One region of the Stenotrophomonas chelatiphaga genome, then DNA from elsewhere that is predicted to be linked to it. Evidence: riboswitches for the same ligand, from Rfam matches in the RefSeq annotation. Region 1 holds a riboswitch; the other holds the start of a gene.
The links. A riboswitch is a leader RNA that binds a small molecule or an ion and turns the genes downstream of it on or off. The one in region 1 is predicted to bind cobalamin.
Positions count from the first base shown of each region.

Region 1 (11,628 bases):
GCGGCCGCATCAGCCATGCCGACCTGGGGCTGTGGGACGACGCCACCGAAGCCGCGCTGGACAAGGTGCTGCAGACGGTACGCCGCTGGTCGACGATGCCGATCGGCATCCAGCTTGGCCACGCCGGTCGCAAGGCTTCGGTGTCGCGTCCGTGGGAAGGCGGCAAGCAGATTCCCGCCGATGACGACAATGGCTGGACGCCGGTCGCGCCGTCCCCGCGCCCGTTCCACGCCGGCAACCCGGCCCCGCACGAACTGACCGAAGCGGAGATCGCCGGCATCGTTGAAGCGTTTGCCGAAAGCGCAGGCCGCGCCGAGCGCCTGGGCATCCAGTTGATCGAACTGCATGCCGCGCACGGTTACCTGCTGCACCAGTTCCTGTCGCCGCTGAGCAACCAGCGCACCGATGGCTACGGTGGTCCGTTGCCGAACCGCATGCGCCTGCTGATCGAGGTGTACGACGCAGTGCGTGCGGCGGTATCGCCGTCGATCGCCGTGGGCGTGCGCATTTCGGCCAGTGACTGGGTCGCTGGCGGCTGGGACATCACCCAGACCGAGACCGTGGCGATGATCCTGGAGTCGCGCGGCTGCAACTTCCTGCATGTTTCCAGCGGTGGCCTGGACGAACGCCAGAAGATCGAGATCGGCCCGGGCTACCAGGTGCCGTTCGCCGCGGCGATCAAGGCCAAGGGCCGCATGCCGGTGATCGCCGTGGGCCTGATCACCGAGCCCGACCAGGCCGAATCGATCCTGCGCCACAACCATGCCGATGCCATCGCCCTGGCACGCGGCATCCTGTACGACCCGCGCTGGCCGTGGCACGCCGCCGCCGCACTCGGCGACAGCGTGGTGCCGGCCCCGCAGTACCTGCGCTGCGAACCGCGCGAAGCCCGCGGCGTCTTCGAAACGCGCTGACCCGGTAGTGACGGCCGCTGGCCGTCATGCCCTGGCGCTTGGTAGGTGACGACCGTTGGTCGTCACGCCCTGGCCCCCGGTAGTGACGGCCGCTGGCCGTCATGCTCGCGCCCTGGCGCTTGGTAGGTGACGACCGTTGGTCGTCACGCCGTGGCCCCCAGTAGTGACGGCCGCTGGCCGTCATGCCCGCGCCCTGGCGCTTGGTAGGTGACGACCGTTGGTCGTCACGCTTGCGCGGGCACTCCCTCAGCCCGTGGTTATGTCCGGTAGACTCCCCTGCTGCAGGTTCGACCAGAGAGCGCGCAATTGCGCGGCGCCATGTCGACGGTCTTCTCCCATGCGCTTCAAGAACATCAAACTCTCGCGCTGTGTACGCAGCTCCAGCTCAAGCACCGGATGCATGAGCTTACTGACTTCTAGCGCTTCGCCTCCACTCTGCCAGTCGGAGAACATGAAGGCTGTATCCCTGGCCAGCGTAGCGACCTCAATTAGCTGATTCACCTCTGCCGTTTCGATTGATTCAAGCGTCAGAGCTACAGCCGAAGCCGCATCCAACGCTGCAGAGGTGTAGATAGAGCTGAAATCCTCAGTGTCGGGAGCTTGGAGGTCGCACGCGGAGACAAGCCGCTCGAGATCGAGTGGCGATTCCGCTCGCTCCATCCAGGTCCATACACTGTCGAGCGCTTGCCTCAACACATCGACACTGCCAAATCCAGTCTCCTCATTGAAGAGCCGGTAATTCGGAATCATACGTTCACAGCAATAGGCCATGAACCCGATTCGCTTCCAGATAGAGAGGCACTCTGTGGCCAAGAGGAGTGAAGTCTCTTCGAATACTTCCATGTCTGCTCTACTTATCTTTGATCGGTATGTTCATATCTTTCATCGTAGCTTGGCAGCCGGAGCAGGCTGGCGTTACTCCTGTTGGTGCCACGCTCCAGCCGGAAAAACACAGATTTCCTCATGGACGCGATCAGCCCCGGCTGCGCACGATAGTCCCGCTGGTGCCCGTTGGCCCAGCCGGGATAGCAGTCCCGAACATGTCCGGATCCTCTCTGTTCGTGCCCTCGGGCACGGCGGAGAATGCACTGCCTCGCCAGTTCCATGGCGGGCGGTGCGTGGGGATCTTTGATCCGCCGGTCGAAGTGGATCCAGACATGCCGGCACTGCTACCCGCACCGTCCGCCACCTTGCGCTGCCGCGCAGGTGGCCTTCCACGCTGCGAGGTCACCGATGCTCGACAACGCCCAGACCGATCCCACGCCGTCCTCCACCCCGCCCGATGCCGCAGGAAACACGGCGCACAAGACCACATTCGAACTGCTCGAACTCGCTGCACGCTTCCGTCACCCGGCTGCCGTTGCCGCCCTGCTGGAAGCCTGCATCATCGAAAGCAACGGTGACGCGCAGATAATCGCCCGCACGCTGGCGGCCATCGTGCACGCACAAGGCGTGCGTGATTTCTCGCAACGAAGCGGCGTATCGTGTCGCCAGCTGCGACGCGAGCTGACCGGCCGGCGCCCGGCCCAGTTCGCCACCGTGCTGCAGGTGACGCGTACGTTGGGCCTCAGCCTGCACCTGACCGCGACCGGTAGGGACGGCTGATGACCGTCCGCCCGTTGACCGTCACCCCGCCGGCACCTGCCATGCCACCGGCAAGCCCGCCTGCAGGTGCTCGAACAGCACACGGATGCGTGCGGTGAAATCGCGCCGGTCACTCAGGCAGAAGAACATCTCCATCGGCTCCGGCCGCCACGCCGGATCATCGACCAGCACGGCCTGCAGGCGACCGTCGCGCAGATAGGGTTCGGCGACGAACGCGGCCAGCCGGGTGATGCCGCCGCCGGCCGCGGCCAGTTCGGCCAAGGCATCGATGTCGTCGCAGATCATCCCCGGCTGCATGGTCGCCTCGACGCGGCCCTGTTCGCCCACCAGCCCCCACCGCAGCGGACGGCCGTCGGCGGGGAAGCGGAACAGCAGCGCGCGGTGATCGGCGAGCTGCTCCGGTGAGGTCGGGGTGCCGGCCCGTTCCAGATAGGAAGGAGCGGCGCAGAAAACGAACGGGATGCGCGCCAGCGGGCGTGCCACCAGCCCATCCTGCAGCTGTGCACCGATGCGGATGCTCACGTCCACCGACTCTTCGGCGTGGCGCACGGCGCGGTCGGACAGGCGCAGTTCCAGCTGCAGCTGCGGATACCGGCGTTGCAGGGCGGGCAGCATCGGCGCCAGCACGTGGCGCCCGAACGCGCGGCTGCAGCCGATGCGCAGCGGGCCGACCGGTTCGATGTCGCCGCTGCTGATCGCCGCCTGCGCACCGGCCAGGTCCGCTTCGATGTGCTGCACCTTGGCCAGGTACAGCGCGCCCGCTTCGCTGAGTGACAGCGAACGGGTGCTGCGATTGAACAGGCGCACCCCCAGGTGGGCCTCCAGCCGGCTGATGTTCTGGCCGACCGCGGTGGCGCTGATGCCGAGTGCGCGCGCCGCGCCGGCGATGCTGCCGGCTTCGGCAGTGCGGGTGAAGGTGCGGATGAGCTGTAACAGGTTCATGACCGCACAGCCTGCCATGGCCGGGGGCAAAGTTCTGCTTCGGACTGCCCCAAGCACGCAGGGGCTGCAGCGGCGCTGCGCGTCGGGCATGCTGGGAGGCTGTTCCTGCACGGCCCCCTCCATGTCCGATTCCACTGCGTTGCCGGCCCGCCGCGGGCTGAAGTTCGGCCATCGCGCCACGCCCTATGTGTTCGCCTTTTTCATGGCCGGCATCATGGCGATGCTGATGTGCCTGGTGATCACCGCGGCCCATGCCGGGGTGGACGCGGCCTACCTGGGCCGCGTGCTGGAGGCCTATCTGCTGGCGATGCCGGTGGCGTTCTGCTGCGTGCTGGTGGTGCGCCCGCTGGTGCTGCGGCTGGTAGCGCTGACGGTGCATCCGCCGGGTTGAGGGTAGTGACGGCCGCTGGCCGTCATCCCGGATGCATGCAATGACGGCCAGCGGCCGTCACTACCGATCAAGGCAGTTGCATCTGAGAGCATTTATTCCGCAGCGCAGCAGGCTGCCCTAGACTTGGCCGGATGCGACCCGACTCCATCCTCACCCTGTCCTGCCCGGACCGCACCGGTATCGTCTACCGCGTGTCCGGCCTGTTGTACGACCATGGCTGCAACATCCTCGACGCCCAGCAGTTCGGCGACGAGGAGAGCGGGCGCTTCTTCCTGCGCGTGCATTTCGACCGCGATGCCGGGCTGCCGCTGGATACCGTCCAGGCCTCCATGCAGGCGCTGGCAAGCGACTTCGGCATGGACTGGCAACTGCACGACGGCCGCCGCCGCGCGCGCCTGCTGGTGCTGGTGAGCAAGCAGGGTCACTGCCTCAACGACCTGCTGTTCCGCGCCCACAGTGGCCAGTTGAAGGTGGACATCGCCGCGGTGGCTTCCAACCACGCCGACTTCGCGCCGCTGGCGGCATCCTATGGCATTCCCTTCCACCACCTGCCGGTGAGCGCGGACACGCGCGAGGTGCAGGAACGCCAGATCATCGACCTGGTCGAGCGCGAGAAGATCGACCTGGTGGTGCTGGCGCGCTACATGCAGATCCTTTCGCCGACGCTGTGCCGCGCGCTGGCAGGCCGTGCGATCAACATCCACCACAGCTTCCTGCCCAGCTTCAAAGGGGCGCAGCCGTATCACCAGGCGCACGCACGCGGGGTCAAGATCATCGGTGCCACCGCGCACTACGTGACCGAAGACCTGGACGAGGGGCCGATCATCGAACAGGACGTGGCCCGCGTGGACCATGCGATGACCCCGCGCGATCTGGTGCGGCTGGGCAGCGATACCGAATCGCAGGTGCTGGCGCGTGCAGTGCGCCGGCACGTGGAGCACCGCATCCTGCTCAACGGGCACCGCACGGTGGTGTTCCGGTAGCGCCGGCGCGATCAGAGCAGGGCGATGCCGGCCGTTGCCAGGGCCTGCCGCGTGGCGTCGTCGTTGTCGGCGCTGACCGGTCGGGTCAGGTCCCAGTGGAAGCCCACGGCGAAGCCGGCACTGGCTGCATCCTGCGCGGTCCACAGCACGCAGTAGTCGCGCGCCAGCCCGCACACATGCACTTCGCTGATGCCGCGTTCGCGCAGCCAGCCGGCCAGTCCGGTTGCCGGGCGCGAACCTTCCGGGCCGTGGTTTTCGCGGAACGCGCTGTACGAATCCACCAAGGGGCGGGTGCCTTTGCGCAGCACCAGGTCGGCCGCATTCCAGTCCACGCCGGGATGCAGCACGGCCCCGGCCGACCCCTGCACGCAGTGGTCGGGCCACAGGGTCTGCGGATGGCCGTGCAGCTGGATCTGCGCGAACGGCTGCTGGCCGGCGTAGTGGCTGGCGAAGGACGCATGGTTGGCCGGATGCCAGTCCTGGGTGGCGACCACGGTGCGGTACCGGCGCTGGGCCAGCAACGCAGCGATCGGTGCGACCACGGCATCGCCATCGGCGCAGGCTAACGCGCCGCCGGGCATGAAGTCCGGTTGCAGGTCCACCACGATCAGGGCCACGTGGGCGGGCAGGGGCGTCATGGGAAAATCCGTGCAGGGGAGCACGCAGCGTACCGGTGTACAGGGCGCAGCGTCGAGGGCGGCGGCAGCGTGCCGCCGCCCTCGTTCGTGGTCAGGCCACGCTGGCCTCGGCGTGCTCGGCACGCAGTTCGGCTGCGGCCGCCACCAGTGCCTGCAGTGCAGCGCGGGTCTCCGGCCAGCCACGGGTCTTCAGGCCGCAGTCCGGGTTCACCCACAGCTGTTCCGGCTTCAGCACAGCCAGTGCCTTGCGCAGCAGGTCGACCATCTCCGCCTTGTCCGGCACGCGCGGGGAATGGATGTCATACACGCCCGGCCCGATCTCGTTGGGGTAGTTGAAGCGCACGAAGGCGTCCAGCAGCTCCATCCGCGAACGCGAGGTCTCGATCGAAATGACGTCGGCATCCATCGCCGCCACCGAGTGGATGATGTCGTTGAACTCCGAATAACACATGTGGGTGTGGATCTGCGTGGCATCGCGCACCCCGCTGGTGCTGATCCGGAACGATTCCACCGCCCAGTCCAGGTAGCTGCGCCATTGCGCGCGGCGCAGCGGCAGGCCTTCGCGGATCGCCGGTTCGTCGACCTGGATCACGCCGATGCCGGCGGCCTCCAGGTCATTCACCTCATCGCGCAGCGCCAGGGCGATCTGCCGGCAGGTGGCATCGCGTTCCTGGTCGTCGCGCACGAACGACCACTGCAGCACCGTCACCGGGCCGGTCAGCATGCCCTTCATCGGCTTGCGGGTGAGCGACTGTGCGTACTGCGACCAGCGCACCGTCATCGGCCGTGGACGGCTGACATCGCCGAAGATCACCGGTGGCTTCACGCAGCGCGAGCCGTAGCTCTGCACCCAGCCATTGCCGGTGAAGGCGAAGCCTTCCAGCTGCTCGCCGAAGTACTCCACCATGTCGTTGCGCTCGAACTCACCGTGCACCAGCACGTCCAGTCCCAGTTCTTCCTGCACGCGAACGCAGTGCGCGGTCTGCTGCTCCAGGAAAGCCTCGTAATCGCCCAGCGACAGCTTGCCGGACTTGTGCTGGGCGCGTGCCTCGCGCACGTCCAGGGTCTGCGGGAACGAGCCGATGGTGGTGGTGGGCAGCAGCGGCAACTGCAGCGCGGCGTGCTGGGCCAGGCGGCGCTGCGGATAGCTGCCGTGGCGCCGGGCATCGGCGGCGGACAGGCTGGTCAGGCGCGCGGCGACGGCCGGGTCGTGCACGCGCGGCGAGCGGCGGCGGGCCTCCAGCGCCTCGCGGTTGGCGCTCAGCCCGGCGTCCGCCGACGGCTTGCCGTCCAGCGCATCGGCGAGCACGCGCAGTTCTTCCAGCTTCTGCCGCGAAAACGCCAGCCAGCTGCGCAGCTCGTCGTCCAGCTTCCTTTCCAGGGTCAGGTCCACCGGCGTATGCAGCAGCGAACACGACGGTGCCAGCCACAGCAGGTCCGCACCGCGATCGGTCTGCGCATAGCGCGCCAGGATCAAGGCATTGTCCAGTTGGGTGCGCCAGATGTTGCGGCCGTTGACCAACCCGGCCGACAGCACGCGGCCGGCGGGCAGGGCCTGCAGCACCGCATCCAGCTGCTCCGGTGCGCGCACCAGGTCCACGTGCAGGCCGTCCACCGGCAGCGCGGCGGCAAGGCTGAGATTGTCATCCAGCGCGCCGAAGTAGGTGGCCAGCAGCAGCTTCGGTCGTGCCGCCGCATTGCCACCCAGCACCGCGTAGGCGCGTTCGAATGCCGCGCGGGCGCCCACGTCCAGGTCCTGCACCAGCAGCGGTTCGTCCAGCTGCACCCAGTCCGCACCGGCCGCGCGCAGCTGGGCCAGCAGGTCGACGTAGCACGGCAGCAGCGCATCCAACAGGTCCAGCGCGGCCGACCCATCGGTGGTCTTGGACAGCAGCAGGAAGCTGACCGGCCCCAGCAGCACCGGGCGGGTGTGGATGCCCAGCGCCTTGGCTTCGCGGAATTCGGCCAGCGGCTTGTCACCGCGCAGCGCGAACGCCTGTCCGGCCTGCAGTTCCGGCACCAGGTAGTGGTAGTTGGTGTCGAACCACTTGGTCATCTCCAGCGCATGCAGGTCGATGCCATCGCGCTGCAGCCCGCGCGCCATCGCGAAATAGGCGGCGAGCGGCTCGTGTTCGGCCAGAGCCCGGTAGCGGGCGGGAAGCGCATCGAACAGGAAGGCGGTGTCCAGCACCTGGTCGTACAGGCTGAAATCGTTGCTCGGCGGCACGTCCACGCCGGCTTCGATCTGCAGCTTCCAGTGGCGTGCACGCAGCGCGGCGGCGCTGGCCTGCAGGGTGGCGATGTCATCCTCGCCACTCCAGTGGCGTTCAAGGGCCCGCTTCAGTTCGCGCTTGGCGCCGATGCGGGGAAAACCCAGGTTGGTAACGGTGGTCATTGCAGCGTGTCCTCATTGCATGTCGGCATTGAGGAACGAAGGAACTGCAGGGTGCCGCGCGCCGTTGCCGGCCCACGTCCCTCCTGCCAGCGACCTTCGCCCCCGCGGGCGAACCGGATGCCGTGGACAGGCGCACGTGCCGACGCGTCCCGCTGGCGGCGGGACGGCATGGGCCGGGCAACCTCCCCGCGGAGATTCCAGGTCGAATCGAAGGACGTGCAGGTCCTCCGGCCGGGGCCGGTATTCGGGCTGTTGGACACGGACGTTGCCGCCCACCTAGTGTCCGCCGCTTCCCAGGCCGTGGCCCAGTGCTGTTGGCGGAGGTCGTTTCCATTCACCGCTGCGGGGCAGCTCCGGAATACGTGCACGGGGCACGGTCACCGGATTCCCGTTTAAATCCATCCTTTCATTCGCATGAAGAGATGAATACCTTCGGCGAGCACAAGGTAGGCCCAAGTGCGGCATCGGTCAAGGGGCCGGCGCCGCACTGCATCCAATGCGCCGCCTGCTGCGTATCTGTCCATGAGCCCGCTGCGGACCCTGCCATGCGCTACCCATCGTTGCCCTGCCTGCTGTTGCTTGCCGCCGCTGCCGCGCCTGCCGGTGCCGCCGTGCTGCGCGTGGAAGGCGAGGCGCTGGCGCCGAAGGGGGGCCGGGCGCTGTACCGCGAAACCCACTATCTGCAGGACGTGGGGGCGCAGCAGGCGCGGCTGGTGCTGTACCGCTGCAATGATGGACGCGCGTTCGCGCGCAAGTGGATGCCGGCCGCCGCCAATGCGCAGGCACCGGATTTCGAGTTCGTCGATGGCCGTGACGGGCGCCGCGAGGCAGTGCAGTCCCAGGGCCCGCAGCGCCGCGTCAGCATCCGCGCCGCCAGCGGTGCAGCCGACGCAGCCAGGACCCTGGACATGCCCACGGGCGGGGTGATCGACGCCGGATTCGATGCGGCCGTGCGTGCGCACTGGCCTGCGCTGCTGCAGGGCGAAACGGTAGCCTTGCCGTTCCTGCTCACCAGCCGTCAGCGCTGGTTGCCGGTGAAACTGCGCCGGGTCGGTGCGGTGGACTGGCAGGGCCAGCCGGCCGAACAGCTGCAGATGCAGCTGGACGCCTGGTTCGGCTTCGCGGTGCCGGCGGTCACCCTGGTCTACGCGCGTGCCGATCGCCGGCTGCTGCAGTTCGAAGGCACCGGCAACGTGCGCGACGCTGAAGGTGGCTGGCCGCAGGTGCGCATCCGCTTCCCCGGCGTGCCGCAGCCGGTCAGCGAAGGCGAGCTTTCCGCCGCACGCAGCCAACCCCTGGTGGCTTCATGCAGCCGATGATGGACTTGCGGTATGCGCGCCGAGCAACGAGGATGCAGGTCTGCCCCTGTGCCACGCGGAGCCTGCAATGCCCCAGCCGGACGCCCCCGACGGTGCCGACGCGCGCCGACTCGACGCCCTGCTCGAACAGGTGGCGGCGCAGGATCGCGATGCCTTCGAAGCGCTGTACCAGCAGGCCGGCGGACGCCTTTTCGCGATCTGCCTGCGCCTGCTGCGTGACCGCGGTGAAGCCGAGGACGTGCTGCAGGAGGTGTTCGTGACCGTCTGGCACAAAGCCTCGCGCTTCGATCCCGGCAAGGCCTCGGCGATGACCTGGCTGTCCATGCTGGCGCGCAACCGATCAATCGACCGGCTGCGCGCTGCGCCGCCGCGGGCGCTTGACGATGTGTCCATCGCCGAGGAGCTGCCCGACGGCGACCTGCAGCCGGCCCAGCTGGCCGAACGCAACGACGAAGACGCGCGGCTGCAGGACTGCATGCAGGCGCTGGAACCGCGCCGGCGCAGCCTGATCCGCGCCGCCTTCCTTGACGGCGCCAGCCACGATGAACTGGCGCGCCGCCTTGCCACTCCGCTGGGTACGGTGAAAAGCTGGATCCGCCGTGGCCTGACCCAGCTTCGGGTGTGCCTGGAACCATGAACATCCGCGACCTTCACCACGAAGACGGGCAGCCGCCGAGCGCCGACCAGCAGGCCGGTGAGTACGTGCTGGGCGTGCTGGATGCCGACCAGCGCAGGCAGGCCGAGCAGCGCATCAGTTCCGATGCGGGTTTCGCGCGCCTGGTGGACCAATGGGAACGACGGCTGGCGCCGCTGCTGGAAGAAGTGGGCAGCGCCCCGGTGCCGGCCCATGTGTGGCTGCGCGTGCGCCGTGAACTGGGCTGGGCGACCTTCGACGCCGCTCCGAACGCGCGTCCGTGGCAGCGCACCGGCTTCTGGCAGGGCGCCACCGCACTCGCCGCCGCGCTGGCGCTGGTCGCGGTGTTCACCCGCCCGGCACCGGATGCCCCGGGACCCACGCCGGTGGCCGTTACCCCGGCACCGACCCCGGCGGCTGAACCGGAACAGGCCACGCGCCCGGTCACTCCGCTGCTGCATGACGATGGCCGTGCCGGCTGGCTGGCGTCGGTCGATGCCACGCTGGGCAAGGTGCTGATGGTGCCGGTGCCGTCCGCGCCGGATGCGCAGGGTCGCGCGCCGGAGCTGTGGGTGATCCCGGCCGGTGGCGCCCCGGTGTCGCTGGGCCTGGTCTCCAACGACCGCGCCCATACCGTGGACGTGCCCGCGGCGCTGCGTTCGGCGCTGGTCAATGGGTCGGTACTGGCCATCACGCTGGAACCGTCGGCGGGTGCGCCGCACCCGGCGCCGAGTGGCCCGGTGGTTGCCAAGGGAGACATCGCCAACCTGTAGCGGTCCGGAAAATTTATTTTCCGGACGCTGCATCCACAGGCCCGCTGGCATCGTATCTCCTGACAGTAGATCCAGGAGGGATGCACGATGTCGGCCACACCCGCAGTACCGCCGCCCCGCCCGCGGCGCTGGTCCGCCCTGTTGCGCTGGTTCGATACCGCCGCCCGGGAGCCCAGCGCGGCCGACGCCGCCGAAGCCGATGGCAAGCGCATCGACTGGCTGCGTGCGCTGCCGTTCGTGGGCCTGCACCTGGCCTGCGTGGCGGTGATCTGGGTGGGCGTATCGTGGGTGGCGGTGGCCGTGGCCGCGTTGCTGTACGCGGTGCGCATGTTCGCCATCACCGGCTTCTACCACCGCTATTTCTCCCACCGCACCTTCCAGACCTCGCGTCCGGTGCAGTTCCTGTTCGCCGCCATCGGCGCCGCCAGCGTGCAGCGCGGGCCGTTGTGGTGGGCGGCGCACCATCGCAGCCACCATCGCCATGCCGACCAGCCGCTGGACCCGCATTCGCCGCGCGAACACGGATTCTGGTGGAGCCACATGGGCTGGTTCCTGACCCGCGAAGGGTTCCGCACCGACTGGTCGCGCATTCCCGATCTGGCCCGCTTCCCGGAACTGCGCTGGCTGGACCGCTTCGACACGCTGGTGCCGGTCGCGCTGGCCGCGGCACTGTACGGGCTCGGCGCGCTGCTTGAGCAGGTGGCGCCCGCGCTGGGCACCAGCGGCCCGCAGATGCTCGTCTGGGGGTTCTTCATCTCCACCGTGGTGCTGTTCCATGCCACGGTCACCATCAATTCGCTGGCCCACCGCTTCGGCCGCCAGCGCTATGACACCGGCGATGACAGCCGCAACAACCTGTGGCTGGCGCTGCTCACCTTCGGCGAGGGCTGGCACAACAACCACCACTTCTTCCCCGGTACCGCGCGCCAGGGCTTCCGCTGGTGGGAAGTGGACATCACCTGGTACGGCCTGCGGCTGATGCAGTCGCTGCGGCTGGTGCACGGACTCAAGCCGGTGCCGGCCTGGGTGCTGGC
Region 1 covers NZ_DAMBRS010000007.1:90,597-102,224, reverse strand. The annotation lists gene RTX79_RS10915 (NADH:flavin oxidoreductase/NADH oxidase) at 1-914, shown strand, start outside; gene RTX79_RS10910 (DUF416 family protein) at 1,161-1,757, opposite strand; gene RTX79_RS10905 (transcriptional regulator) at 2,148-2,519, shown strand; gene RTX79_RS10900 (LysR family transcriptional regulator) at 2,541-3,461, opposite strand; gene RTX79_RS10895 (DUF2798 domain-containing protein) at 3,583-3,852, shown strand; gene purU (formyltetrahydrofolate deformylase) at 3,984-4,835, shown strand; gene pncA (bifunctional nicotinamidase/pyrazinamidase) at 4,847-5,473, opposite strand; gene metE (5-methyltetrahydropteroyltriglutamate--homocysteine S-methyltransferase) at 5,565-7,868, opposite strand; cobalamin riboswitch at 8,087-8,318, opposite strand; gene RTX79_RS10875 (hypothetical protein) at 8,414-9,187, shown strand; gene RTX79_RS10870 (sigma-70 family RNA polymerase sigma factor) at 9,255-9,824, shown strand; gene RTX79_RS10865 (anti-sigma factor) at 9,821-10,594, shown strand; gene RTX79_RS10860 (acyl-CoA desaturase) at 10,682-11,628, shown strand, end outside.

Region 2 (11,628 bases), on a different contig from region 1:
GCGGTCGATCTGGGCATCCAGGTCCAGGTCGACGCGGCCGCCGACCTGGCTGCGCAGCCCGGCTTCGGCGTGGTCGGCCAGGTAGGTGATGCCGGCCTTGCCGGCGCGCAGGTTGGCCGACACCGTATCCAGGTCGTTGCCCAGGCACGAGGTGATGCCCATTCCAGTAATGACGACGCGACGCATCAGAAGTTCTCGGTGGAGGTGAAAAGACCCACGCGCAGATCCTTGGCGACGTAGATTTCGCGGCCATCCACCAGCATGCGGGCGTCGGCCTGGGCCATCACCAGCTTGCGGTTGATGACGCGGGTGATGTCGATTTCATAGCTGACCAGCTTTGCGTCCGGCAGCACCTGGCCGGTGAACTTCACATCGCCACAGCCGAGCGCGCGGCCGCGGCCGGGTGCGCCCAGCCAGGTCAGGAAGAAACCGGTGAGCTGCCACATCGCATCCAGGCCCAGGCAGCCGGGCATCACCGGATCGCCGATGAAATGGCAGTTGAAGAACCACAGGTCCGGGCGGATATCCAGTTCGGCGCGTACCATGCCCTTGCCATGCGGACCGGCGTCGTCGCGGATGTCGGTGATGCGGTCGAACATCAGCATCGGGTCGTTGGGCAGGCGCCCGGCGCTTGCGCCGAACAGTTCACCGCGGGCGCTGGCCAGCAGCTGGTCGCGGTCGAACGCGTGGAGACGAGTCATGGAAAGCACGATCCTGGAAGCGAAGAACGGATGATCAAGCGCCCGAGGATGCATGACAGCACACGTCCCGATCAAACATTTCCACCGTACGCCCGCGTAGTGTTTATCGCTGAAAACGCGCATCCTGTTGATGTGCAACGACCATACTTCGGCGTGTGGCCCACCAAGGTCGAATGCCTTTCCAACACCCATCATGAGCACTATGCGCAAGATCATCCACGTTGACATGGACGCCTTCTACGCGTCGGTGGAGCAGCGCGACGATCCGTCACTGCGCGGCCGGCCGGTGGTGGTGGCGTGGCGTGGCGCGCGTTCGGTGGTGTGTGCGGCGTCCTACGAAGCGCGGGTGTTCGGCATACGGTCGGCGATGCCGGCGCTGCGTGCCGAGCGGCTGTGCCCGGATGCGGTGTTCGTGCCGCCGGACTTCGCGCGCTACAAGGCCGTTTCGCGGCAGGTGCGCGAGATCTTCCTGCGCCATACCGACCTGGTGGAGCCGTTGTCGCTGGATGAAGCCTACCTGGATGTCACCGTGCCGAAATCCGGGATCGCGTTGGCGACCGACATCGCAAGCGAGATCCGCGCGCAGATCCGCGAGGAGACGTCGCTGACTGCCTCGGCGGGCATCGCGCCGAACAAGTTCCTGGCCAAGATCGCATCGGACTGGCGCAAGCCCGATGGCCAGTTCGTGGTGACCCCGCAGCGCATGGACGCGTTCCTGCTGCCGCTGCCTGTGAAGAAAGTGCCGGGCGTGGGCAAGGTGATGGAAGGCAAGCTGGCGGCACGCGGCATCGTGACCTGCGGTGACCTGCGCAGCTGGTCGCTGGCAGCGCTGGAAGAAGCCTTCGGCAGCTTCGGCCGCAGCCTGTACAACCGCGCCCGCGGCATCGATGAGCGGCCGGTGGAACCGGACCAGCCGGTACAGTCGATTTCCTCCGAAGACACCTTCGCCGAGGATGTCCCGCTGGATGCACTGGCTCCGGCGATCACCCAGCTGGCGGAAAAAACCTGGAACGCCACCCGCAGGACCGACCGCACCGGGCACACGGTGGTGCTGAAACTGAAGACCTCGCAGTTCCGCATCCTGACCCGCAGCTACACGCCGGAGCGGGCACCGGAATCGATGGAGGAACTGCGCGATATTGCGCTGGCCCTGCGCGAGCGCGTGGAGCTGCCGCCGGACACGCTGTACCGGCTGGTCGGGGTCGGCCTGGGCGGATTCCGCGAGCGCGAACCCGTCCTCCAGGGCGACCTGTTCCAAAAAGGGGACGGAGGGAATTAAGTGAAATTAATTCCCTCCGTCCCCTTTTTTGGGTTCAGTACGCGGCGGTGATGATCTGGTGCGGGTGGGCGTGGGTTTCCAGCTCCTGGACGAAGGCGGCGCCGTAGTCGGCGTAGCTGATGCGGCTGTGTCCCTCGGCATCGGCAAGGAAGGTCCGGGCCTGCACGCGGTACTGGCCGCGTTCTTCGCCCGGGCCGATTTCCGCAGCCGGCGAGAAGAACGTCCAGTCGATGTCCTGCACGGCCTGCAGCTGCTTCAGCGCTTCACGTGCGGCCAGGGCGTAGGGCTTGTAGGCGGCGGGGAAGTCCGGGGTATCGACCAGCTGCACGCCCGGTGCGACTTCCAGGCTGCCGGCGCCGCCGACCACGACCAACCGCGGCACGCCGGCCTGGCGCGCGGCCTGCAGCAGTTGCCCGGCGACCACGGCGATCTGGCCGATGTCATCGCCCGGACGCGGGCCGTAGGCACTGGCCAGCACGTCGTGGCCGGCGATGACGGCGGCCATCGCGGCACTGTCGTCCAGCGCCGCGATGGCCAGCGTCGCGCCGTCCAGCTCGGCCGGCAGCTCCTTCTCACTGCGCACGATGGCGGTGACCTGGTGGCCGCGGGCCAGGGCATGGCGGGCGATCTGGCGGCCGATGTTGCCGGTGGCACCGACGAGGGCGATCTTCATGGGGGGCGTTCCGTGTTGGGGGTGAGCGGCCACTGTAGGCGCCGCCAGATGATCGAAAAACAGCGTATAACGGACATGTTTGTTGCATGGATCGAGCAATTGGACCGTTTGACCGCCATCGATGTGTTCATCGAAGTCGCCGAGCGCGGCAGCCTGACGGCGGCTGCGGACGCGTTGGACATGTCACGGCCGATGGTCACCCGCTACCTGGCCGCGCTGGAGCAGTGGCTGGGCGCGCGCCTGCTGCACCGGACCACGCGCCGGGTCGGGCTGACCGGCCCGGGTGAAACCGCGTTGATGCGCTTCCAGCAGATGCGTGGCGTGCGCCAGGAACTGGAAGACGAGCTGGCCAGCCAGGATCCCGAGCCGCACGGCGTACTGCGGGTGACCGCCAGTGTCTCGTTCGGCCAGCTGCACCTTGCCCCCGCGGTCGCAGACTACGTGCAGCGCTACACGCAGGCACGGATCGAACTGCTGATGGTGGACCGCATCGTCAACCTGGTGGAAGAGCGGATTGATCTGGCGGTTCGCATTTCGCGGCAGATCGATCCGGCGTTGATCGCGCGTCGGCTGGCCAATTGCCGTTCGGTGCTGTGCGCCGCGCCGGCCTACCTGGAACAGCACGGCACCCCGCACAGCGCCGAACAGCTGGCCACGCACAACTGCCTGACCCACCATTATGTCGGCAAGGGGGTGTGGCGCCTGCAGCGCGATGGGCGCGAGGTGGCGGTCAGCGTGGGCGGCAACATCAGCGCCAACGATTCATCGCTGCTGCTGGAAGCAGTGCGTCGCGGGAGCGGCATCGCGATGCTGCCGGCGTACCAGGTCAATCCGTTGCTGGCCAGCGGTGAGCTGGTCGCGCTGCTTGCCGATTACACGCTGGAAGAAATGGGCCTGCATGCGGTCTACGCTTCGCGCAGGCAGCAGTCGACGTTGCTGCGCAGCTTCGTCGACTTCCTGGTGGAGCGGTTCTCCAGTCCGGCGTTTGCCGCGTACTGCTAGCCAGCGCCGGTCAATAAAGCGGCCGCGGGCGGCCGTTACACTGCAGGCTCCCCCGCATGACATGGCAGGCCTGTGAGCGACGTAGCGACGTATCCGTATCCGCTGGTGATATTCGACCTGGATGGCACGCTGGTGGACAGTGCCGGCGACATCGCCGAAGCGTTGAACCGCACGCTGGAAGACTGGCAGTTGGCGCGGGTGCCGGAAGCCACCGTGCTGACCTGGATCGGTGACGGGGTGCGGCGGCTGGTGGAACAGGCCTTCACCGCGGCGGGCAGTACGATCGACCTGGAGCAGGTGATGCCGGGCTTCATGGTGCACTACCGCGAGTGCCTGCTGCGCAGCCCGCGCCTGTTCGACGGCGTCGCCGAGGCGCTGGCGCAACTGCAGGATCGTGGTGTGCCGCTGGCGATCTGCACCAACAAGCCGAGCGACCTGGTACAGCCGCTGCTGGACCACCTGGGTATCGGGCAGCGCTTCGCGCTGGTGCTGGGCGGGGATTCGCTGCCGCAGCGCAAGCCCAGCGGCGAGCCGCTGCGGCATATCGCCGGGCACTTTGGTTTCGCGCCCGGCGACTGCCTGATGGTGGGGGATTCGTTGACCGACTACCGCGCCGCGCTGGATGCCGGCATGCCGGTGGCGCTGGTGCGTTACGGCTATCCGCGCGGGCTGGACCTTCAGCACAACGAGGCGGTGGCGGTGGTCGATGACCTGCCCAGTTTGCCGGGCCTGCGCGTCTGCTGAGGGCCCGCTGCGCTCGCCGACCATGGGTATGCCGATCGTCCTGACCGGCCCCCTGCGGGCCGTCGCAAGCGACGTTGGCAGCGGCTCCTGCCGCTGCCTTCGGCGCTACCTGTGATGGCTGACCGCCTCCGTGTGCGTTACTTCGGCTGGTAACGCACGCTCAGCTGGTACTCGCGCCCGGGCTGGTTGTACCAGGCGACGGTTTCATAGCGCCGGTCAAAGACATTGGCGGCGCGTGCAAGCACCGACCAGTCATCGCTGAGCGCGTATTCCAGGCGCAGGTCCACGGTGCCATAGCCGGCGAGCTTCACCGTGTTGGCGGCATCGTCATAGCGCTTGCCGGCACCGAAGCCGGTCAGGCCCACGCGCAGGTCGCCGAAGCGACGATCCAGGTCGATGCGCGCGGTCTGCTGTGCGCGGCGCGCCAGCCAATTGTCGTACTGCGCGCCGTCGGTACGGTTGCGCGGGGCGGTGTAGCTCAGCTGTGCGTTGATGTCGATGCCGGCCAGCGTGGTCGCAGCCGTCAGTTCGGCGCCGCGGATGCGGGCCTTTTCCACCTGCGTCATGCGGAAGGTGGCCGCGTCGTAGGTGATCAGGTCATCCACGCGGGTTTCATACACATCCAGGCCCCAGCGCCAGCCCTGGCCCTGCTGCGCGATGCCGATGTTGCTGCTGCGGGCCTTTTCCGGGTCCAGCGCGGCCACGCCGGTCCACGGGTCGTACAGGTCGCTGAAGGTCGGCGCCTTGAACGCGGTGCCGTGGCTGGCGGTGAGCTTCCAGCCTGCGCCCAGGTCCAGGCCCCAGGCCAGCGAACCGGTGGTGTGGTTGCCGAACTGCTGGTTGTCGTCGTTGCGCACGCTGGCCTGCACCTGGTGCTTGCCGAAGCGGCCCTGGTACTGCACGAACACGCCGGTGTTGTCGCGGCTGTCGACCAGGTAGCCGGCACTGCTGCCGTCCAGGCTGTCATCGCTCCAGTCCACGCCGCCGCTCAGCAGCTGGTTGTCGGCCAGGCTGGCGTCGACCTGCAGCGAGGCACTGTCGCGGTGGGTCTGCGCGCTGCCGAACGCACCGAAGGGACCGCTGTTGTCCGATTCGTTGTCGCTGCGGCCGATGCTGGCGGTCACCGCCAGGCGCTCGGACGGGGTGTAGCGGAGCTTGCCGCCGAGCACCTGCTGCAGCGTTTCGGAGTAGTTGTAGTAGCCGTCGTAGTGGTTCTCGCCTTCCGCACGCAGGGCGCTGCCTTCCACGCTCCACTGTTCATTGAAGGTGTAGCCACCGCGGGCGCTCTTGGACAGGTTGCGGTAGCCATCGCGATCCGGCTCGTCCGCACCACAGCCTTGGAAGGTCGCTGCCGAGCCGCGGCACGCGTCGATGCCGTCGCTGTGCTGGTAAGCGATATCCAGCCCGAACCAGCCGCGTTCGGTGCCGCCGCCGATGCCGCCACTGGCCTGGCGCAGGCCGTTGCTGCCGCCGCCCAGTTCCAGGTGCGGTGCGAAGCCGCCGGTGGTGCGACGGGTGAAGATCTGCACCACGCCGCCAATCGCGTCCGCGCCGTACAAGCTGGACTGCGGGCCGCGCACGATCTCCACGCGTTCGATCTGCGCCAGCGGCAGGTCCTGCAGCATGGCCAGGCCGAAGTCACCGGTGTTGATGCGCACGCCATCCACCAGCACCACGGTGTGCGAGGAATTGGTGCCACGCAGGAACAGCGAGGTCTGCTTGCCGAGTCCACCGGTGTTGGCCAGGTTGATGCCGGCGCGACCGCGCAGCAGGTCCTGCAGCGACGTGGCCTGGCTGGCCTCGATGGCGGTGCGGTCGATCACCTGCGCCGGGCTGAGGCTGTCGGCCAGGGCGATCGGGGTGCGCGTGGCGGTGACCAGAACCTGGTCCAGCGCGGTGGTCGCGTTCTGTGCGCCAGCCATGCCGGGCAATGCGGCCAGCACGGCCAGGGAAAGGATTCGGGACTGCAATGTCATGGGGAACTCCGGCTGCCGCGCACGCCCGCGCGGACAAAAAGGGAGCTGCAACGCGGAGACAGGGCGATGCGCACCACGCAAGCGCGCGGTGGCCGTCGCCGATGCCCACCGCATCGCAACCTGGTGCTTCCGGGCCGGTCTCCGGGCTTGCCGTCGGTGGGGATCCACCGGGCGGACGCCTTCCCATGCCCGGGGGCACAGTGGCGTGAGGTCCGCTTGTGACGTGCTTACCGTTGCGGGGGCAGCGCCGGAGTGGCATCACGCGGATGCGTCACCGGCTTCCCGTTTCAACCTGCCAGCCAGCGCCGCAGGTCACCTTGAAGTGCGCGCAGTCTAAGCCATCGCGTGCGGCGCTGCAGGCCGCGTACGCCGGTGCACTAGAATGGCGCCTGTTTCGTTCCAGATCTGCCCATGACGTCCATGCCGTACTGCGTTGCCCCCTTGCGCCAAGGCCCCAGTGCCTGCCTGCCGATGCAGGACTGCTGCCGCGGGGGCTGGCGATGATCCTGGACCTGGTCCGCCACGCCAGCACCGGCCGTGACACCCACCTGGACGGTCGCACCGATCCGCCGCTGCTGGCCGGTGCGCACGATGCGCTGTGCGTGGCCTGCGAAGGCCATGAGTGGGAGCGGGTGATCAGTTCGCCCCGCCTGCGCGCGCTGCATACCGCGGTCGCGCTGGCGGTGCCACGCGGGTTGGACGTGCAGCCTGATCCCGAGTGGGAAGAACTCGATTTCGGCGATTGGTACGGGCTGGCGATCGAAGCGCTGCCGGAACAGGAACTGCTGGGTTTCCATCGCGATCCGCATGCGTTCGCGCCGCCGAATGGCGAAAGCTGGGGTCACTTCGAACGCCGCATCGCGCGCGCGCTGGACCGGCTGTTCGATGAGGAAGAAGCGCAGGATGCAGCACCGACGCTGATCGTCAGCCATGGGGGACCGCTGCGGATGGTGCTGTCGCAGGTCTGTGGCCTGCCGGTGGCGCTGTGCTGGGCGCTGCGCATCGACCATGGCACGCGGCTGCGGCTGCGGGTGGAGCGCGGCGATGCGGGGCTGTGGGGAGAACTGCTGGAGCTGCAGCAGCCCTGATGATGGGTTGGAATCGATCGCGCCGAGCCATGCTCGGCGGGGGAGGGAGCGTGACGACCAACGGTCGTCACCCACCAGAGGCATCGGTCGTTACGTAGCAGGACCATTGGTTGCCTGAAACCGGCCGCGCTTCGCGCTCGCCGAGCACGGCTATGCCGGTCGTCCTGACCGGCACCCTGCGGGCCGTCGCAAGCGACGTTGGCGGCGGCTCCTGCCGCCGCCTTCGGCGCTACCGTCAGTCGTCGCGGTCGTCGAATCGCTGTTCGCGTACCGGGCCGGAGGCCGGGCCCGGCGCTTTCAACGGCTGCAGCGCGATGCGCGCTTCGTAGTCCTGCACCAGCGCGCTGCGCTGGGCTTCGGTCAGGTCCTGCCAGTGGCAGTCCAGCAGGGCGCCTTCCAGCGAGTACAGCAGGTTGAGGCTGGGCTTGAAGCCGGCCCGCCGTACCTTGACGAAGGCTCCCACCGATCCGATGGCGAGCAGTTCCTCGCGGCTGCGCAGGCCGACCTGGCGCAGCCATGCCGCGCTCTTCGGACCGATGTTGCGCAGCTGCAGGGTGCTCATCGCAGTGCGTCGACGAACACGGCGGCGATGGCTTCCAGGCCGGCCTGGTCGTCGGCATCGAAGCGCGCCAGCAACGGGCTGTCCAGGTCGAGCACGCCGATCAGCGCACCGTCCTTCACCAGCGGCACCACCAGTTCCGAACGCGAGGCCGAATCGCAGGCGATGTGGCCCGGGAACGCGTCCACGTCGTCGATGCGCTGGGTCACGCGTTCGGTCGCGGCCGCACCGCACACACCCTTGTGCAGGGGGATGCGCACGCAGGCGGGCAGGCCCTGGAAGGGTCCGACCACCAGTTCAGTACCGTCGAACAGGTAGAAACCGGCCCAGTTGAGGTGGGGCACGGCATGGTAGATCAGCGCCGAGAGGTTGGCCGCGTTGGCGATGCGGTCGCTCTCGCCATGCACCAGGCCACGGGCCTGGTCCAGCAGCTGGGCGTATTGTTCCGGCTTGCTGCCGGTCAGCGAAGAAGTGGCGAACATGCCGCCAGTCTAGCAAGGCACGGCGGTGCTGGCGGCCAGTGCCGTGGCCAGCGCCCCGATCCGCGCGATGCCCGCCGTGTAACGCGCATCCAGCTCCTGGCAGCAGGACAGGCGCAGGCAATGCCGGTAGCGTGCGCCGCGCGAGTACACCTGCCCGGGCATGAACACGATGTCCTCGGCCAGCGCCTGTTCGAACAGCGCGCTGGTGTCCACGCCGGGGATCTCGACCCACAGCAGGAAGCCGCCGGTAGGCTCGGTGGCGCGCGTGCCGGGCGGGAAATGCTGGGACACCAGTTGCCGCACCTTGCTGGTCTGTTCGCGGTACAGCCGGCGCATGCGGCGCAGGTGGTGTTCGTAGTTGCCGGCTTCCAGGAAGGCCGCGACGGCATCGCCCAGCAGCCGTGACTCGGCGCCGCTGGAATGGAACTTGAGCAGGGCGATGCGGTCGATGAAGCGCCCGCCTTCCAGCCAGCCGATGCGGTAATCCGGCGCCAGCGTCTTGGAGAAGCCCGCGCACACCATCACCCAGCCGTCGCGGTCGAAGGCCTTCAGCAGGGGCTGCAGCGGTTCACTGTGCTGCAGCTCGGCGTACACGATGTCTTCGATGATCGGCAGTCGGCGTGCCTGCGCCATCTCAGCCAGGCGTTGCTTGGCCGCCACCGGCATGGTGCAGCCCAAGGGATTGTGCACCGTCGGCATGACCACCAGCGCGGCCAGCGCAGTGGTGTCCAGCAGGGCATCGAGTGCTTCCACGTCCAGCCCATGCTGGGGGTGGGTGGGCAGTTCGATGGGCTGCAGGCCGAGGCTGGCGAGCAGCGGATAGAGGTTGAAATAGGACGGCGCTTCGAGCCCGACGGCATCACCGGGTTCGGTTACCGCACGCAGGGCCAGTTGCAGGGCTTCCATCGCACCGTGGGTCAGCACGATCCGTTCGGGCGCGGTATGCAGGCCCATCCGCGGTCCACGCCGTACGATCTGCCGGATCAGCGCCTGTGAGCCGTCCGGGCGCGCGTACGTCTCCACCGTGGCCAGGCTGCGGCGCAGCACCTGCGCGGTGGCCCGCTGCAACTGCACGCCAGGGTAGAAGGCCCGGCCGCGTGGACCGGCGAAGGCCAGGTCGAGCACCCGCGGTCGCTGCTGGGCGGCCAGTACCCTGGCCATCAACACCTGCTGGCCGGCTGCAGTGGGGGCCGATGGCGCGTCACGCAGCGAGCGCCGGGGGACCTGCAGGCGGGCAGCGACCTGGAATCCAGAGCGCGGCAGCGGTACCACCAGCCCGGCATCCTCCAGTTGCCGGTAGGCCCCGATCACCGTGTTCAAGCTGACCTTGCGCTGCTGTGCCATCTGCCGCAGCGAGGGCAGGCGCGCACCACTGGGCAGGCGGCCGGCGTGGATCGCCGTAGACAGCTCATCAGCCAGTTGCTGGTAGCGGGGCAGGGTGGGTGGGGCGTCCATCTGTATCCAACCAAGAAGAGGGCGTCTGCCACTGTACCCCTGTTCCTGCCCGCACTACGATGGCTGCCGCTGGCATCAGCTCCGGCATTTCCCCCACGCACGTCCGCCATGGACGTGCGTCTTTTTGCCTGCTTACTTCATCGGCACCAGTACCGCTTCGCGGCGGTACAACTGCGGGAACCGCTGCTGCAGGGCCACCAGCTTGGGTGCGTCGTAGTAGCGGATGTAGGCGGCCTGCGGATTCCGCTCCAGGTAATTCTGGTGATAGGCCTCGGCCGGATAGAAGCGCTTGCCGGTGCCCAGCTCGGTCACCACCGGGGAATCGAACGAGGCGCCGATCTGGCCGACATACGCGCGGTTGGCTGCCTGCTGGCGGGCGTCGTCGCTGAAGATGGCCGATCGGTACTGGGTGCCGTGGTCCGGTCCCTGGCGGTTGAGCTGGGTCGGATCGTGGGCGACCGAGAAGAACACCTGCAGCAGTTGGCCATAGCTGACCTGGCGCGGATCGTAGTCCACCCGTACCGCTTCAGCGTGACCGGTACGGCCGCTGCTGATCGTTTCGTAGCGCGCGGTGGAGGCGTCGCCGCCGATGTAGCCGGAGACGGCGTTACCCACGCCCTTGACGTGCTGGAACACGCCCTGCACGCCCCAGAAACAGCCGCCGGCGAACACCACGCTGGCCTGCGTGCGCTCGTCCTTGAACGCCGCCACGCCGGTGGGGGCAGGCAGGGCGCGGCTTTCTTCGGCGGCGCGTGCAGGCGCCATGCCCGCGCCGATGGCCGGGCCCGCATCGACCGCGAACACCACCAGCGCCCCCACCACCACGGCCGCGACGGCCGCAGCGATGCCTTGTTCCAGTGAGAATTTCATGGGACCTCCTCAGCCAAACGTGAATGCGTAGGCCTGGACACCGGGGTCCAGGAATTCGATCTCGAACAGGTGCTCGCCGATGTCGGCACGCTGGCGCACCAGCTGGTACAGGCGGTGCTCATCGACCACGCCGCTGCCATCGGGGCGCACGTCACCGCCCGCATCGGCGGCCTGCAGCGGCTTGCCATCCAACAGTACGCGGAAGCGCACCGGCGTGCCCTCTGTCGCAGGCGCCAGCACCAGGTGCAGGTCGCGGGCGTGGAAGCGGAAGGCGATGCGTCCGCCTGCCGCCGCCAGCGTGGCCGACTCCTGGTCGACCGACCACGGACCCTGCAGCGCCCACTGGTTCAACGTCCACTGCGCAGGCAGGGCGTAAGCGGACTGCTGGTCGCGGACGATGCCACCGGGGGAGGCGAAGTTTTCCGCACGCGCATGACCCAGATAGGTTTCCGGCGAGCGCAGGTTGCCCATGTCGGCCTGTTCGGCAACGCCCTGCAGGGTCGCGGCGCTGGGATCGGCTGGCGGTGGCAGGTTGGTCTGTCCCGCTTCCTGCAGCAGCCGGCGGATCACCTGTTCGGAGTGGGCATAGTTGCCTTCGCCGAACTGGTGCGCGCGGATGCGGCCCTGCGCATCGACGAAATAGTGCGCCGGCCAGTAGCGGTTCTGGAACGCGCGCCAGATGGCGTAGTCGTTGTCCAGCGCGACCGGGTAGGTGACCTTCAACTGGTCGACCGCGCGCATCACGTTGCGCGGATTGCGCTCGAAGGCGAACTCCGGGGTGTGCACGCCGATCACCACC
Region 2 covers NZ_DAMBRS010000022.1:10,328-21,955, forward strand. The annotation lists gene fabB (beta-ketoacyl-ACP synthase I) at 1-186, opposite strand, end outside; gene fabA (3-hydroxyacyl-[acyl-carrier-protein] dehydratase FabA) at 186-701, opposite strand; gene dinB (DNA polymerase IV) at 895-1,980, shown strand; gene RTX79_RS17780 (NAD(P)-dependent oxidoreductase) at 2,015-2,653, opposite strand; gene RTX79_RS17785 (LysR family transcriptional regulator) at 2,753-3,655, shown strand; gene gph (phosphoglycolate phosphatase) at 3,728-4,399, shown strand; gene btuB (TonB-dependent vitamin B12 receptor) at 4,537-6,375, opposite strand; cobalamin riboswitch at 6,491-6,710, opposite strand; gene RTX79_RS17800 (histidine phosphatase family protein) at 6,876-7,463, shown strand; gene RTX79_RS17805 (TfoX/Sxy family protein) at 7,699-8,025, opposite strand; gene RTX79_RS17810 (GAF domain-containing protein) at 8,022-8,504, opposite strand; gene RTX79_RS17815 (PLP-dependent aminotransferase family protein) at 8,514-9,959, opposite strand; gene msrA (peptide-methionine (S)-S-oxide reductase MsrA) at 10,092-10,829, opposite strand; gene RTX79_RS17825 (cytochrome c biogenesis protein DipZ) at 10,839-11,628, opposite strand, start outside.
Region 2: another riboswitch for cobalamin. It lies ahead of btuB (TonB-dependent vitamin B12 receptor); the one in region 1 lies ahead of metE (5-methyltetrahydropteroyltriglutamate--homocysteine S-methyltransferase).